Regions from separate parts of the Azospirillum largimobile genome, predicted to be linked through region 4. Evidence: riboswitches for the same ligand, from Rfam matches in the RefSeq annotation. Region 4 holds a riboswitch; each other region holds the start of a gene.
The links. Region 4 has a riboswitch for thiamine pyrophosphate ahead of ACWPKK_RS05880 (ABC transporter ATP-binding protein). Riboswitches for the same ligand answer to the same signal wherever they lie in the genome.
Positions count from the first base shown of each region.

Region 1: it holds a riboswitch for thiamine pyrophosphate, as region 4 does, so the genes downstream of both, ACWPKK_RS20925 (LuxE/PaaK family acyltransferase) here and ACWPKK_RS05880 (ABC transporter ATP-binding protein) in region 4, are expected to answer to the same signal.
Region 2: it holds a riboswitch for thiamine pyrophosphate, as region 4 does, so the genes downstream of both, thiO (glycine oxidase ThiO) here and ACWPKK_RS05880 (ABC transporter ATP-binding protein) in region 4, are expected to answer to the same signal.
Region 3: it holds a riboswitch for thiamine pyrophosphate, as region 4 does, so the genes downstream of both, thiC (phosphomethylpyrimidine synthase ThiC) here and ACWPKK_RS05880 (ABC transporter ATP-binding protein) in region 4, are expected to answer to the same signal.

Region 1 covers NZ_CDRMUA020000003.1:740,306-743,763, forward strand. Annotated here, with positions in the region: gene ACWPKK_RS20920 (acyl-CoA reductase) at 1-789, opposite strand, end outside; gene ACWPKK_RS20925 (LuxE/PaaK family acyltransferase) at 804-1,916, opposite strand; TPP riboswitch at 2,020-2,152, opposite strand; gene ACWPKK_RS20930 (AraC family ligand binding domain-containing protein) at 2,333-2,677, shown strand; gene ACWPKK_RS20935 (hypothetical protein) at 2,814-3,356, shown strand.
Region 2 covers NZ_CDRMUA020000001.1:275,728-279,185, forward strand. Annotated here, with positions in the region: gene thiG (thiazole synthase) at 1-679, opposite strand, end outside; gene thiS (sulfur carrier protein ThiS) at 799-1,008, opposite strand; gene thiO (glycine oxidase ThiO) at 1,005-2,186, opposite strand; TPP riboswitch at 2,178-2,277, opposite strand; gene ACWPKK_RS01290 (methyl-accepting chemotaxis protein) at 2,513-3,458, shown strand, end outside.
Region 3 covers NZ_CDRMUA020000001.1:345,452-348,909, forward strand. Annotated here, with positions in the region: gene ACWPKK_RS01620 (hypothetical protein) at 1-102, shown strand, start outside; gene ACWPKK_RS01625 (magnesium transporter CorA family protein) at 143-1,126, shown strand; TPP riboswitch at 1,206-1,339, shown strand; gene thiC (phosphomethylpyrimidine synthase ThiC) at 1,490-3,214, shown strand; gene greB (transcription elongation factor GreB) at 3,349-3,458, opposite strand, start outside.
Region 4 covers NZ_CDRMUA020000001.1:1,252,641-1,256,098, forward strand. Annotated here, with positions in the region: gene ACWPKK_RS05870 (ABC transporter substrate-binding protein) at 1-135, opposite strand, end outside; gene ACWPKK_RS05875 (ABC transporter permease) at 151-918, opposite strand; gene ACWPKK_RS05880 (ABC transporter ATP-binding protein) at 915-1,655, opposite strand; TPP riboswitch at 1,706-1,812, opposite strand; gene ACWPKK_RS05885 (acetoin utilization protein AcuC) at 1,893-3,065, shown strand; gene ACWPKK_RS05890 (hypothetical protein) at 3,215-3,458, shown strand, end outside.

The sequences.
Region 1 (3,458 bases), on a different contig from region 4:
GGGCAGGAAGCGGGTGGTCACCGGCACCCGGTCGCGGATCGCCGCCAGCGCCGCGGTGCCGCCATAGGCGACCACCGTATCGGCCTGGGCCAGCCATGCCCGCTCCGCCGCCGCGTCGCCGCCCTTCCACCACACCACGGCCAGACACTCGCCCAGTTTGGGGTCGATCTCCGACAATAGCTGCGCGAACCAGCCCGCGAACAGCGGCTCGGCGCTGGGCAGCTTGCCGACAGTGCCGGACTTGACCAACAAGCCCGAGATCAGGCTCCACAGGGGCAGTCCCGGCACATTGCCCGCCCAGACATGCAGCAGCAAGTCCGGGCCGAAGGCGCGGGTGAAGCCGCCCTTGGGCGCCGGCTGGAATTCGTCCAGCACCAGCGGGTTGGCGAAATCCTCCGCCAGGAAGCGGCGCAGTTCGTGGGCGCGGAAGGTCTTCAGATAGCCGGTCAACCCCAGCCTGACCATCTCGGCGTCATAGCCGGTGACGACGGGCAGCAGCCGCTCCGCCCTTTGGCGCCACGGATCCTCGCGGTCGAGCAGCCGTTGGATCGCCGTGTCGATCACCGCGACGATGTGGGCCGTCGGCAGCGTCTTCAGATAGCCGCGCGCCGCCGCCCGCACCGTCGCGGAGACCCGCTCCACCTGCCCCGCATCCAGCACCGGCACTGCCACGCGCAGCGCCGCATCGCCCGCCCCGAAGGTCAGCACGCGCCGCTCCACCGCCTCCGGCGGCAGGCCGGGCAAATGGCCGGCCAGTTCAATGACGGACGGATCGTCGCCGAAGGCCAAGGCCGCGCTCCCGCTCAAGCGCGCGCGGCGGCGAGGAAATCCTCCACCGCCAGCGAGCAGCCCTTGGCCTGCGCGCCGGCGACGCGGCCCAGCAGGCGGAAGCCGCCCTCCTGCAGGATGCCGGCATCCTCGGTCAGGATGGCGGCGACGGAGTTGATGTGTGCCAGATCATGGTGAACCAGCACGCCCATGCTGCCGGGCGGCACGTCCCGGCCGGACAACGGATCGACGACGCGGCTGCGGATCCAATGCGGGCCGGACTTCAGCGACGGGCAGACCGCGTTGCCGTCGTCGTAGAACTGGGTGCTCAGCTCCGTCATGCCGTACATGTTGATGCAGCGTCGGCGCGGCACGCCGAAGAACTCGGCCAGCTGGCCGTAGAACTCGTCCGGTTCCAGTTCCCGCGACTGGCCCTTGAAGCCGCCGGTGTCGAGAATGCGGCTCCCCTCCGGCAGGGCGAAGCGGCGGCCGTCGCGCGCCATGGCATCCATCAGATGCACAAACCCATAGCTGGCGCCCAGCAGGGCGAAGGGCTCCCCCGACCGTTCGGCGGCGTCCAGCCGGTCATAGAGTCCGGCGATGTCGATGCCGGCTTCGCCGATCCAATGGCGGCTGTCCGGCGTGCCGCATTCCGCCCGCGCCAGCTCCAGGTAATGGGCGAGGGAGGAGTTCGGCATCGCCGTCTCGGTCGGAAACAGGATGCCCATCGCCATCCGCTCCACCCCAGCCTCTGAGCCCTGCATGAAGCGGCGGCGGAAGTTGAGCAGCATGGAGCGGTCGTAGACCGACAGGGTCGTGTGGTGGATCTGGCCGCGGATGCCGCCCTTGGTCGTGCCGCTGGTCATGAAGATGCGGGCGGACTCCTCCGCCGGGCGGCAGCTGAGCGTCAGATCCTTGAAGGCGTTGATCGGCACCGCCGGGATGTCGCGCCAGCTCTTCACCCCGCGCGGCGTCCGGCCGCGCTGCATGGCGAAGCGGCGGTAGGGCTGGTTGTGCTCGAACTGGTGGGCGAAGACCGCCAGCGCCAGGGCGTTGAAGGCCTCGTCGGCCGCCGCCCCGGTTCCGATGTCGGCCTCCATGAAGGCCAGGACCCTGTCGTAGATCACGCTGTCGTAGATCGCGCTCACCGCACCCTCCCCGCCCCGTTCTTCTCCAAGCGGCACCGACCGATGGAGCAACAAACGAATCCGGGACAAGCCTGTGGGGTATGGATCAGCGCGTCGGCCGCGAAGGCCTTCTCGTCCCGCATCCCTACGCCGGCATGACCCGGATCAGGTTCGAAGGGTTGCCGCGTCGCCCGGACGCGAAGGACCGGGCCGGCGGGTGTCTCAGCCTCCTGAACGAGGCTCCCCTGGGAACGGGACGGAGCCTAGAAGACCATCGCGCCGTCTGTCAACGACGGGGATGCCGGCTTTGCGGACGGCGGAAACGGCGCCGCATTGATGATTTCCGCTCTCCGACCTGTTGTACCGCTGCCGCCCCATGCCGCAGCAATCCCGATATCGGCTGGGGTGGATCGGCCCCTCTCTTGAAGGAGACGCAGATGACCGTTCGCAAATTCGCCGTGACGGACGTATCGCTGGAGCGCACCCCCGGACAGGACGCCGACGTGTTCGTCGGCAACGTGGTCGACCAGCGCCATGGCGGACCCGTCACCATCGGCTACGGCCGCTACGAACCCAACCAGAGCATCGACGAGGCGATTGCCGTCGACGACGTGATGGTGGTGCTGGAAGGGCGGGTCTCGGTCGCCTCCGATGCCGGCACGGTCACCGCCGGGCCGGGCGAGATCGTCTACATGCCCAAGGGTTCAAACGTCACCATCCGCTCGCACGAAGAGGGCGCCCTCACCGCCTACGTCACCTATCCGCACTGGCAGGAGGCTTGAGCGGACCCCGATCGCCGCTGATCGACAAAAGCAGGAAGAGTGTGGAGCGGCTCACATCCCAAAATCCGGGGCTTGGGTAGGGTCTGTCCATCGGCAACACGCCGCATCCCGCGGCCCCGAGACAGGAGACCAGATCATGATCCGCACCTCCCTGCTGACCGGCTTCGCTTCGCTCGCCCTGTTCGCCGCCCCGGCGATGGCCCAGAACATCTCCGACATCTCCAACACCGCGGCCGGGATCGGCAACACCGCCAACCAGAGCGCGCTGGTCATGCAGAAGTCCAAGGGTCCCTTCGCCGGTCCGAACGTCGCCACCGTCTCCAACCTCGCCGCCGGCATCGGCAACACCGCCAACCAGGACGCCTTCGTCAAGCAGCGGAGCGGCGGCGTGTTCAGCGGCGGGTCGATGGCGACGGTCGGCAACACCGCGGCCGGCATCGGCAACCTCGCCGGCCAGAGGGCGACGGTGATGCAGAAGAGCGGCGGCCTGCTGAGCGGGGGTTCGGTCGCCAATGTCGGCAACACGGCGGCCGGCATCGGCAACACCGCCCTGCAGCACGGCACCGTTCTCCAGCGTTCGGGCGGGCTGGTCGGCCCCTTCAACCACAGCTCCATGCAGAACCTGTCCGCCGGAACCGGCAACTGGGCGGGACAGAGCGCCCTCGTCAAGCAGCGCTGACCGCCCTTCCTCTACCCGGCTTCCTCCCCTGACCTCGCTCCGGCCGGTTTCCGGCCGGAGCTTTCTTTTGTCCGCTCCTGCCCGCCGGATTCCTTCAGGGAA
Region 2 (3,458 bases), 980 kb from region 4:
GATCGCGCGCCTTCGACACGGCGGTGTTCAGCAGCACCGCGGCACAGCCCAGTTCCATCGCCAGCGCGGCGTCGGATGCGGTGCCGATCCCGGCATCCAGCACCACCGGCACCGGGCTGCGGGCGCAGATCGTCTCGATGGCGTGCGGGTTGCGGATGCCCAGGCCGGACCCGATGAAGGCCCCCAGCGGCATCACCGCCGCCGCGCCCAGGTCGGCCAGCTTGCGGCAGGTGACGGGATCGTCGTTGCAATAGGGCAGCACGACGAAGCCGTCGTTCACCAATTCCTCGGTCGCGCGCAGCAGTTCCTCCACGTCGGGATAGAGCAGCTCGCGGTCGCCGATGACCTCCAGCTTGATCCAGGGGGTTTCCAGCGCCTCGCGCGACAGCTGGGCGGTCAGCACCGCCTCCTTGGCGGTCATGCAGCCGGCGGTGTTGGGCAGCAGCCCGACCGGGCCGGTCGGCCGCCCGGCGGTGGCGCGGGCCAGCACGTCGACGAGGCTTTCCGAATAGCCGTCCAGGCTGATGCGCCGGATCGCCAGCGTGACCAGCTCGCTGCCGCTGGCCTCCAGCGCGTCGAGCATCACCTGCTGGTTCGGATAGCCGGCCGTGCCGAGGAACAGCCGCGAGCCGAAGCCGCGTCCGGCGATGGTGAGGATGTCGGGGGTGGATTGGGGCATGGTGGGAGCCTTTCAAAGGCCCTCTCCTTCGGCGACCAGCCCGGGGAAATCCCCCCTCTCCCCAGGGGGGAGAGGGGATTCTTCCCGTGTCGGGGGCGGGAGAGGGAGGATCAGGGGGGTCAGCCGCCCTGGATGGGGCGGACGATTTCCAGGCTGTCGCCGGGCTGGAGCGGGGTCTCAAGCCAGCGGCGGCGGGGAACCACGGCGCCGTTCAGGGCGACGGCGACGCCGGGCGCGCCTGCGGCGATGCCGCGCGCGGCCAGAAGCTCGCCGACCGAGGCGGCGGACAGCGGTTCTTCCTGGCCGTTGATGCGGAGGACGGCGCTCATGCGGCGGCTCCCGCCGCAACGAAGCGGTCGGCGGCGAAGGGGCGCAACAGCGGGTCGGTCTCGCCGGTCAGCACCAGCCGGGCGATGCCGTCGGCGGTCACCGGGGTCAGCAGGATGCCGTTGCGGTGGTGGCCGGTGGCGTGGATCAGGCCGGGGATGCCGCTTTCCCCCAGGATCGGCGCGTCGTCGCGGCTGCCGGGGCGGAAGCCGGCCCAGGCCTCCTCGATCGGCAGTTCGGCGATGCCCGGCAGCGCGCGCCACGCCCCTTCCAGCAGCGCGAACTGGCCGCCGGCGGTCAGCCGGTCGTCGAAGCCGCGCTCCTCCGTCGTGGCGCCGATCAGCAGACGGCCGTCCAGCCGCGGGATCAGGTAGGTGCCAGGCGTCCACACCACATGGCGCAGCAGCGGCAGACGGGCGTCCATGCGCAGGCAGACCATCTGCCCCTTGACCGGCCGTACCGGCGGCTTCGCGGCGGGCGGCAGGCCCGGCACGCCGGCCGACCAAGCCCCTGCGGCCAGAACCACCCGGTCGGCCCGGTGCAGAGTTGCAGCAACACGCACACCAACGGCGCGTCCATCCTCCACCGCCAGAGCCACCTCGCCGCACTGCTCATGCAGGCGGGCGCCGGCGGCCAGGGCGGCGCGCTGCAGGGCGGCTGCGACCTTGCGGTTGTCGACCTGATGGTCGCCGGCACAGAACAGGGCGCCGGCCACGCCTGGCTGCAGGAAGGGCTCGCGCCGGCGCACCTCGGCCCCGCCCAGCCACTCCACCGGAAGGCCGAGGTCGCGCTGGAAACCGTGCAGGAAACGGACCTTGGCGGCATCGTCGGCGTTGAGCGCGATGACCATGGTGCCTTCGGTGCGCAGGTCCACCGCCATGCCGCTCGCAGCCTCCAGGTCGCGGGCGAAGTCCGGCCACAGCGCCTGGGAGGCGCGAGTCAGCGGCAGCAGCCCGTCCTCTCCCGGTTCGGTTTCGACGCAGGCGGCCAGCATGCCGCCGGCTGCATGGGTGGCGCCGCGGCCCGCCTGTCCCCGTTCGAACAGATCGACGCGGCAGCCGGCCGACGCCAGCCTCCAGGCGATGGCAAGGCCGATGCAGCCGGCACCGATGACGGCGACGGAGGGACGGATTCCCGATTCGGGAACGGAAAATGGATGCGGATCTGGCGCATGGATCATGCGGCGGCTCCCTTCGCTGGAATTACCCAGACAGGTTCGATGGGTGTGTTCTCAGCCGCGCGACCACCGCACGGCACCCCAGGCCTATGGTTTGCCTTATGCCAATGTTTCGCTGGCCCTACAAGCGGAATCGGCACCCGGCCCATCTGCCCGGCCCATCAAGGCGTGCGACCCCATGCCACGGCTGGATAAGGAGTTCCCCCGATGAGCGAAGCCACCGATCGGGAGCTAAACTATCCGCAAAATTTCCGGTGGCAGGGCGTCGGCGAAACGATCGACGCGGCTGGCATGCGGAATCAAACAAGACGTCCGAGGAATCGCCCGCCATGCTGTCCTTCTTCCGCTCCGACTCCGCGACCGCCTCCTCCGGTACCGGTCCGAATGCTGCCGAGTCCGGCAATACGGCCATCGCGACCGCCGCAGCCGATCCGGCGGAGGCGCCGATCCGCAGCCTCTGCCTGCCGGCCGCACAGATCGGCGCCACGGCACTGGACGGGCTGGGCTTCGCCGCCGGCGCCCCGGCGCTGGTCGTCGGCTTCGTCTCGCCGCATGTCGATTTCGCGGCCACCGCCCGCGCGGTGCGCTCCGCCCTGCCGCCGGCCACGCAGCTGGTGCTGGTCTCCACCGCGGGCGAGCTATGCGCGGCGGACGGACAGCCGCTCTACCGCAAGGCGGGCGACCGCTGGGACAGCGTGGTCCTGCAATCCTTCAGCCCGCGCCTGTTCGCGGGGATCAGCATCCATGCCGTCCCGCTGCATTGCGAGGATCTGCGCGGCGGCCGGCCGACCCGTGACGTCCCTGCACGGGTGGAGGCGATCCGCGGCGAGTTGGACCGCGTCCGCGTTCCCTTCGCGGTCGACAGCCACGACACGGTGGCGCTGACCTTCATCGACGGGCTGTCGGCCAGCGAAAGCTGGTTCATGGAGGCGGTCTACCGCTCCGGCCATTTCCCCTGCCTGTTCATCGGCGGCTCGGCCGGCGGCACGCTGGACTTCCGCAACACCCGCCTGTTCGACGGCCAGCGCGTGCTGGAGAATTCGGCGCTGACCATCTTCCTGAAGATGGCGCCCGGCATCCGTTACGGCATCTTCAAGTCGCAGAATTTCCGTCCGACCCAGACCCGCTTCGCGGTGGTGGACGCCGACCCGATGCGCCGCATCGTGCGCGGCGTGATCGACCGCGACGGCTTCGAGGTGGTGAGCTTCATCGACGCGCTGGCCAAGGCGCTGCGCTGCAAGCCGCAGGAGCTTCCGGCCAAGCTCGCCAAGAACA
Region 3 (3,458 bases), 910 kb from region 4:
CTGAAGGCGGAGGGGGAGACGCTGGACCTCGACACCGAGGCGAAGTCGCCCCCGCCGGTTAAACCGCCCGAGAAGCCAAGACGCGGCGGCCGGATGACGTAAGCGCTCCCCCGCCGCCTCGAACCACGCAAGGAGCACAGCCTTGCTGCATGTCTTCGTCAACGACGGCGGTCTGCTGCGCTGGGCCAGGGAGGCTGCGGACGACGTTGGGCCGCTGCCCGACGCCACCGTCTGGCTGGATCTGATCAACCCGACCGCCGACGACTTGGCGCGGGCGGAGGCGCTGATCGGCACCAGCCTGCCCACCCGCGAGCAGATGGCGGAGATCGAGGAGTCGAGCCGCCTGCGCGTGGCAGGTGGTGCCCTGACCATGACCGTCACCGCCCTGGTCTGGGCCGACACCGACGAGCCGCGCATCGCCACCGTCAGCTTCGTGCTGGCCGGGCGCCGGCTGGTCACCATCCACGACATCGATCCGCAGGCCCTGCTGGCCTTCCGCCGCCGTGCCACCCATGGGCAGGTGTCCGCCTCCCGTGGCGAACTGGTTCTGGCGGCGCTGGTGGACGGGATGGTCGACCGTACCTCTGCCGTGCTGCGGCGGACCGGGGTGGAGTTGGACGTACTGAACCGCCGCTTCTTCCGTGGCCGCAAGCTGCGCTCCCGCGGCGAGACGCTGGACGATGCCCAGACGCTGAAGCGCATCGGCCATGCCGGCCACCTGATCGGCAAGGCGCGCATCAGCCTGGCCAGCCTGTCGCGCATGACCGATTTCCTGGCGCGCGGCGACGGCTGGAACCCTGGCAAGGCGACGAGGCGCTGGGCCAAGACGACGCTGCAGGATTTGCGCGGGCTCGACCAGTATGCCCGTTTCCTGGCCGGCAAGGTCGCGTTGGCGCTGGACACGGCGCTGGGCCAGATCAATGTGGAGCAGAACGAGATCGTCAAGATCGTCTCGGTCCTGACCGTCCTTCTGTTCCCGCCGACCCTGGTCGCCAGCATCGGCGGCATGAATTTCGAAGAGATGCCGGGGACCGACTCGCTGTTCGGCTATCCAAGCGCCCTGGGGCTGCTGCTGCTGTCGGCACTGCTGCCGATGATCTATGTCCGTCTGAAACGCTGGATGTGACGCGGTATCCATACAGTGTGGCTTGCGGATCGTCCGCGGTTCTTTCCTTTTGACAGGGGCCGCCCGTCCCGGCAGGATGGGCGCATTCCAGGGGGGTCCCGACAGGGGGCTGAGATACCAACGGCCGGACGGCGCCAAGCGTCTCCGGCAGCGTGGTGACCCTTCGAACCTGATCCGGGTCATACCGGCGAAGGGAGGGACCTCGTGACGGGCCGAAAACAGGCCCCGTCCGGCCGTAGCAACGCCCGCAGTGGGGAATGCCCATAGTGATGGGCGCCCGAATTGGGGAACGGCCCGCACGAAGACACCGAACCTCCGTCCGCAGTCCCGGGTTTGTCCGCCTAACTCCGACGGAGAAACCCAATGCCAAAGGACTTCAACGAAACCGCCATCCGCATTTCGACCGGCCCGTTGCCGTCGTCGCGGAAAGTTTATGTGCCGGGTACGCGCTTTCCCGACCTGCGGGTTGCACTGCGCGAAATCGCGTTGTCGGGCGGCGAGCCGCCGCTGACCGTCTATGACGCTTCCGGACCCTACACCGACGAAGCCGTGGCGATCGATGTGCGGGCAGGGCTGGCCAAGCATCGCCGCGACTGGATCCTGGCCCGTGGCGATGTGGAGACCACCGACAGCGGCGTGCTGCGCGCCAAGGGCGGCGGGGCCGTCACGCAGATGGCCTATGCCCGCGCCGGCATCGTCACCGCGGAGATGGAATACATCGCCGTCCGCGAGAATCTCGGCCGCGCTGCGGCGCTGGAAGCAGCCCTCGACGGTGAGGATTTCGGGGCCGAGATTCCCGACTTCATCACCCCGAAATTCGTCCGCGACGAGGTGGCGCGCGGGCGGGCGATCATCCCCTCCAACGTCAATCACCCCGAGTCGGAGCCGATGATCATCGGCCGGAACTTCCTGACCAAGATCAACGCCAACATCGGCAACTCCGCCGTGACCTCCTCGATCGAGGAGGAGGTGGAGAAGATGGTCTGGTCGATCCGCTGGGGGGCCGACACCGTGATGGATCTCTCCACCGGCGCCGACATCCACCAGACCCGCGAATGGATCCTGCGCAACTCCCCGGTTCCCATCGGCACGGTGCCGATCTATCAGGCGCTGGAGAAGGTGAAGGGCAGGGCCGAGGACCTGACCTGGGAGCTGTTCCGCGACACGCTGATCGAGCAGGCGGAGCAGGGCGTTGATTACTTCACCATCCATGCCGGCCTGCGGCTGGCCCATATCCCCCTGACCGCCAAGCGGGTGACCGGCATCGTTTCGCGCGGCGGCTCGATCATCGCCAAATGGTGCCTGGCGCATCACCGCGAGAGCTTCCTCTACGACCATTTCGCCGACATCGTCGAGATCTGCCGCACATATGACGTGGCCCTCTCGATGGGCGACGGGTTGCGGCCGGGCAGCCAGGCCGACGCCAACGATGCCGCCCAGTTCGCCGAGTTGGAGACCCTGGGTGAGCTGACCAAGATCGCCTGGGCGCGTGACGTGCAGGTGATGATCGAAGGGCCGGGCCATGTGCCCATGCACAAGATCAAGCACAATGTCGAAAAGCAGCTGGCTCTGTGCGGCGAGGCGCCCTTCTACACGCTGGGGCCCCTGGTGACCGACATCGCGCCGGGCTACGACCACATCACCAGCGCCATCGGTGCGGCGATGATCGGCTGGTTCGGGACGGCGATGCTCTGCTACGTCACGCCGAAGGAGCATCTGGGTCTGCCCGACCGCGACGACGTGAAGGCCGGCGTCATCGCCTACAAGATCGCCGCCCATGCCGCGGATCTCGCCAAGGGTCATCCCGCGGCCCGGCTGCGCGACGACGCCATGTCGCGTGCCCGCTTCTCCTTCCGCTGGCGCGACCAGTTCGCCCTGTCGCTCGATCCTGAGACGGCGATGGCCTACCACGACGAGACCCTGCCGGCGGAGGGAGCGAAGACCGCGCATTTCTGTTCGATGTGCGGGCCGAAATTCTGTTCGATGAAGATCACGCAGGAAATCCGCGACGCCGCGGAGTCCGGCATGGCCGAGATGTCGCAGAAGTTCCGCGAGTCGGGCGGGGAAATTTACCAGCCGGCGGGGTGAGTGAGTTCGAGAAGTTAGACCCCCACCTTGATCCTCCCCCGCTGGGCGGGGGAGGAAATTGGACCTTTGTTGGCGTGCAGCGGAAGTCCCTCCCCCGCCCAGCGGGGGAGGTTAGGTGGGGGTCTAACGCCCCCTCACCCCGCGTACCTGATCTCCAGCACCTCCACCTGCTCCATCCCCGCCGGCGTGCGGACGTCCACAATGTCGCCTTCCCGCGCCTTCAACAGCGCGCGGGCGATGGGGG
Region 4 (3,458 bases):
CTGCGCCACCACCAGTGGGGCGTGGTCCGGGTTGACGAACCAGTCCAGCATCACGGACAGCTTGTCCTGGGCCAGTGCAGGAAGCGCGGTCATCAGGCCGGCCGCCATCAGGCCGGCGGCGAACAGGTGCTTCATCGGGTTTTCTCCCCTTCAAGGATTGGCGTCTTCGGCCGGTTGGGTATCGGGTTGCCAGGGCAGGGCACGGCGGGCCAGCGCGTCGACGGCGGCATAGAGCGTCACTGCGAACAGCCCCAGTACCAGCACCGCGGCGAATAGGAGGTCGATCTGCATGCGGGCGTTGGCGTGCAGCATCAGGTAGCCGAGGCCGGAGGATGAACCGACCCACTCGCCGATCACCGCGCCGATGGGCGCCACCGCCGCGGCTACCCGCACGCCGGACCAGAAGGCGGGCAGGGCGGCCGGCAGGCGGATGTTCCACAGGATCGCGGCGGGCGAGGCGCCCATGGTGCGGGCAAGGTCGAGCCAGCCGGGATCGGTGCGGCGCAGCCCGTCGAACAGCGCGGTCGTCACCGGGAAATAGATGACCAGCACGGCCATGGCGATCTTGGACGCCATGCCGTAGCCCAGCCAAAGCACCAGCAGCGGCGCCAACGCAAAAACCGGGATCGCCTGGCTGACCAGCAGCAGCGGCATCAGCCAGCGCTGGGCGGTACGGAACCGCGCCAGCAGCAGCGCGCTGACGCCGCCCAGGGCCACCCCGGCCACCAGCCCGATCAGGATCTCGGACAGGGTGGTCAGCCCATGGCTCCACAGCAGGGGTGCCTGCCGCCGCATTGCATCGGCCACGGCCAACGGACCGGGCAGCAGGTAGCGCGGCAGGCCGGTGGCCCAGACCAGCACCTGCCAGCCGGCGACCAGCACGGCGAGCGTGACCAAGGCGCGCAGCAGCGCCCTCATTCCGCCAGCCTCCGCAGCAGCTCCGCCTGTAGCGCCAGCAATCCGGGATCGTCGACCCGGCGCGGCACCTTGCCGGACGGCTCCAGCGCCGGCCCCATGACGGCGGGACGCCCGGTCATCACATGCAGGCGGTCGCCGATGCGCAGCGCCTCCAGCGGATCGTGGGTGACCATCAGGACGGTGCGGCCGGTCAGCGTTTCCGCCGCCGTCTCCTGCAGCCGAAGCCGCGTGATGGCGTCGAGTGCGGAGAAGGGCTCGTCCATCAGGACCAGCGGCTTGTCCTCCATCAGCGTGCGGGCCAGCGCCACCCGCTGGCGCTGCCCGCCGGACAGCGCGGCCGGACGGTCGCGCTCCCGCCCCGCCAGACCGACGCGGTGGAGCAGCGAGCGGGCACGCTCCACCCGCACGGAATCGGGACGGCGGTGGCGCAGCCGGTCGCCCAGCAGGACATTGTCCAGAACCGTCAGCCAGGGCAGCAGCAGGTCCTGCTGCGCCATGTAGGCGATGCGGCCGGCCAGGGGTTGCCCGTCGCCGGTGGCGACGCAGGTCGGCGGCTCCGGCTCCGCCAGCCCGGCGAGGATGCGCAGAAGCGTGGTCTTGCCGACGCCGCTCGGTCCCAACAGGCAGGTGGTCCGCCCCGCCGGCAGATCCAGCGTCAGGTCGGAGAACAGCAGCATGCCGCCATAGGTCAGCCGCGCCTGCGACACGGTCACCGAAAGCGGCGGAATCGCCGGCATCGGGGCCGTCATAGCGGCAAGCATGGCGGGAGGGCGGAGAGGGTGCGCGTACGGTCTGGCATCACTGATCCCTACGCCGGCATGAACCGGATCAGGTTCCAGGGGTCGTTCCGCAACGGAACCTCTCAGCCGCCCATCGGCTCCCCCCAGTGAAGGCGGCGACTATAGGCGCGGACGATCCGCGACCGCAAGCATTGCCGCAGGCCCTTCCAGAGCGCGGAAGCGGCGGGGTGCCGCTTGACCGGCGCACGGCTCCGCCTAGTTTGTGGCGGGACCGATGGAGATCATCCCCTGACCACGCCTCTCCGCACCCCTCTGTTCATCGGCGGCGACATCTATCGCGGCTCGACCTATGGCCCGAAGCATCCGCTGGCGATCCCACGCGTATCGACCGCCATCGATCTCAGCCGCGCCATGGGGTGGCTGCCCGACAAGGTCTATCTCGACACCCATGTGGCGAGCGAACGCGAACTGGCCCGCTTCCACACGGCGGACTATATCGCCGCGCTGAAGCGGGCGGAGGCGGAGCAGCGGGTGGACGAGGCGACGGCGGCCCGCCACAATCTCGGCAAGCTGGAGAATCCCGTCTTCGCCGAGATGTACCGGCGGCCGGCCCACAGCAGCGGGTCGGCCCTGCAGGCGGCGCGCATCCTGGGCGACCGTCCGGCCGGGCTGGTCTATGCGCCGGCGGCCGGCACGCACCATGCGCGCCGCGACCGGGCCAGCGGCTTCTGCTATTTCAACGCGCCGGTGCTGGGCATCCTGGAACTGCTCGACCATGGGCTGGAGCGGGTTCTCTATGTCGACCTCGACGCCCACCATGGCGACGGGGTGGAGGAGGCCTTCGCCGACGACGACCGGGTGCTGACCATCTCCATCCACGAGGACGGGCGCTGGCCCTACACCGGCAAGGCGGAGGATCGGGCCGGCGGCATGGCCCGCAACCTGCCGGTTCCGCCAGGCTTCAACGACAGCGAGATGGAGCATGTGATGGAGGCGGCGGTGCTGCCGTTGGCCCGCGCCTTCCGTCCGCAGGCTATGGTGATCCAGACCGGTGCCGACGCCCTGGCCGAAGATCCCCTGAGCCGGCTGGAACTGTCCAACAATGCGCTGTGGGAGGCGGTGGCGGCCCTGCTGCCGCTGGCGCCACGGGTGCTGGTGGTCGGCGGCGGCGGCTATAATCCCTGGTCGGTCGGACGCTGCTGGGCCGGCATCTGGGCGGTGATGAACGGGATCGACCCTGCCGTGCCGCCGACGGCGGAGGCGGAAGCGGTGCTGCGCGCCCTAACCTGGAACCGCGCCGCCGGTCGCAACCCGCCGGAGCACTGGTTCACCACCCTGGCGGACGAACGCCGGCCGGGGCCGGTGCGTGACGCGGTGAAGCGGGTGGCGGAGATGGCGGCATCCTGACACATTTCCGACGAATTTGGAGCGAAGCCGAGACGATTCGTTGACGGGGTTGGATTGTTCGTTGATCCTCGAAGCTCCGCACCGGTGCCGATCGTGCCGATTCCGGCAGATCGCATGGTGCGGGTTTCGGGAGGAGAACGGGCGGGCGGATGTCGAACACGACGCTGTTCCTGATCGCCATCGTCATCATCATGCTGGCCGCCGTCCCGGTCGCCATGATGCTGAAGGATTTCCTGCCGAACATCCTGGAAAAGAGCAGCGGTCTGGAGCAGATCGAGAACCGCGTCTACGTGCTGCATGCCGAGGCGCACGAGCTTCAGAACCGCGTCAATCAACTGGTCCAGCGCCGCAACAGCCAGTCTTCCGAACGCCACCGGCTGGAAACCGACATCC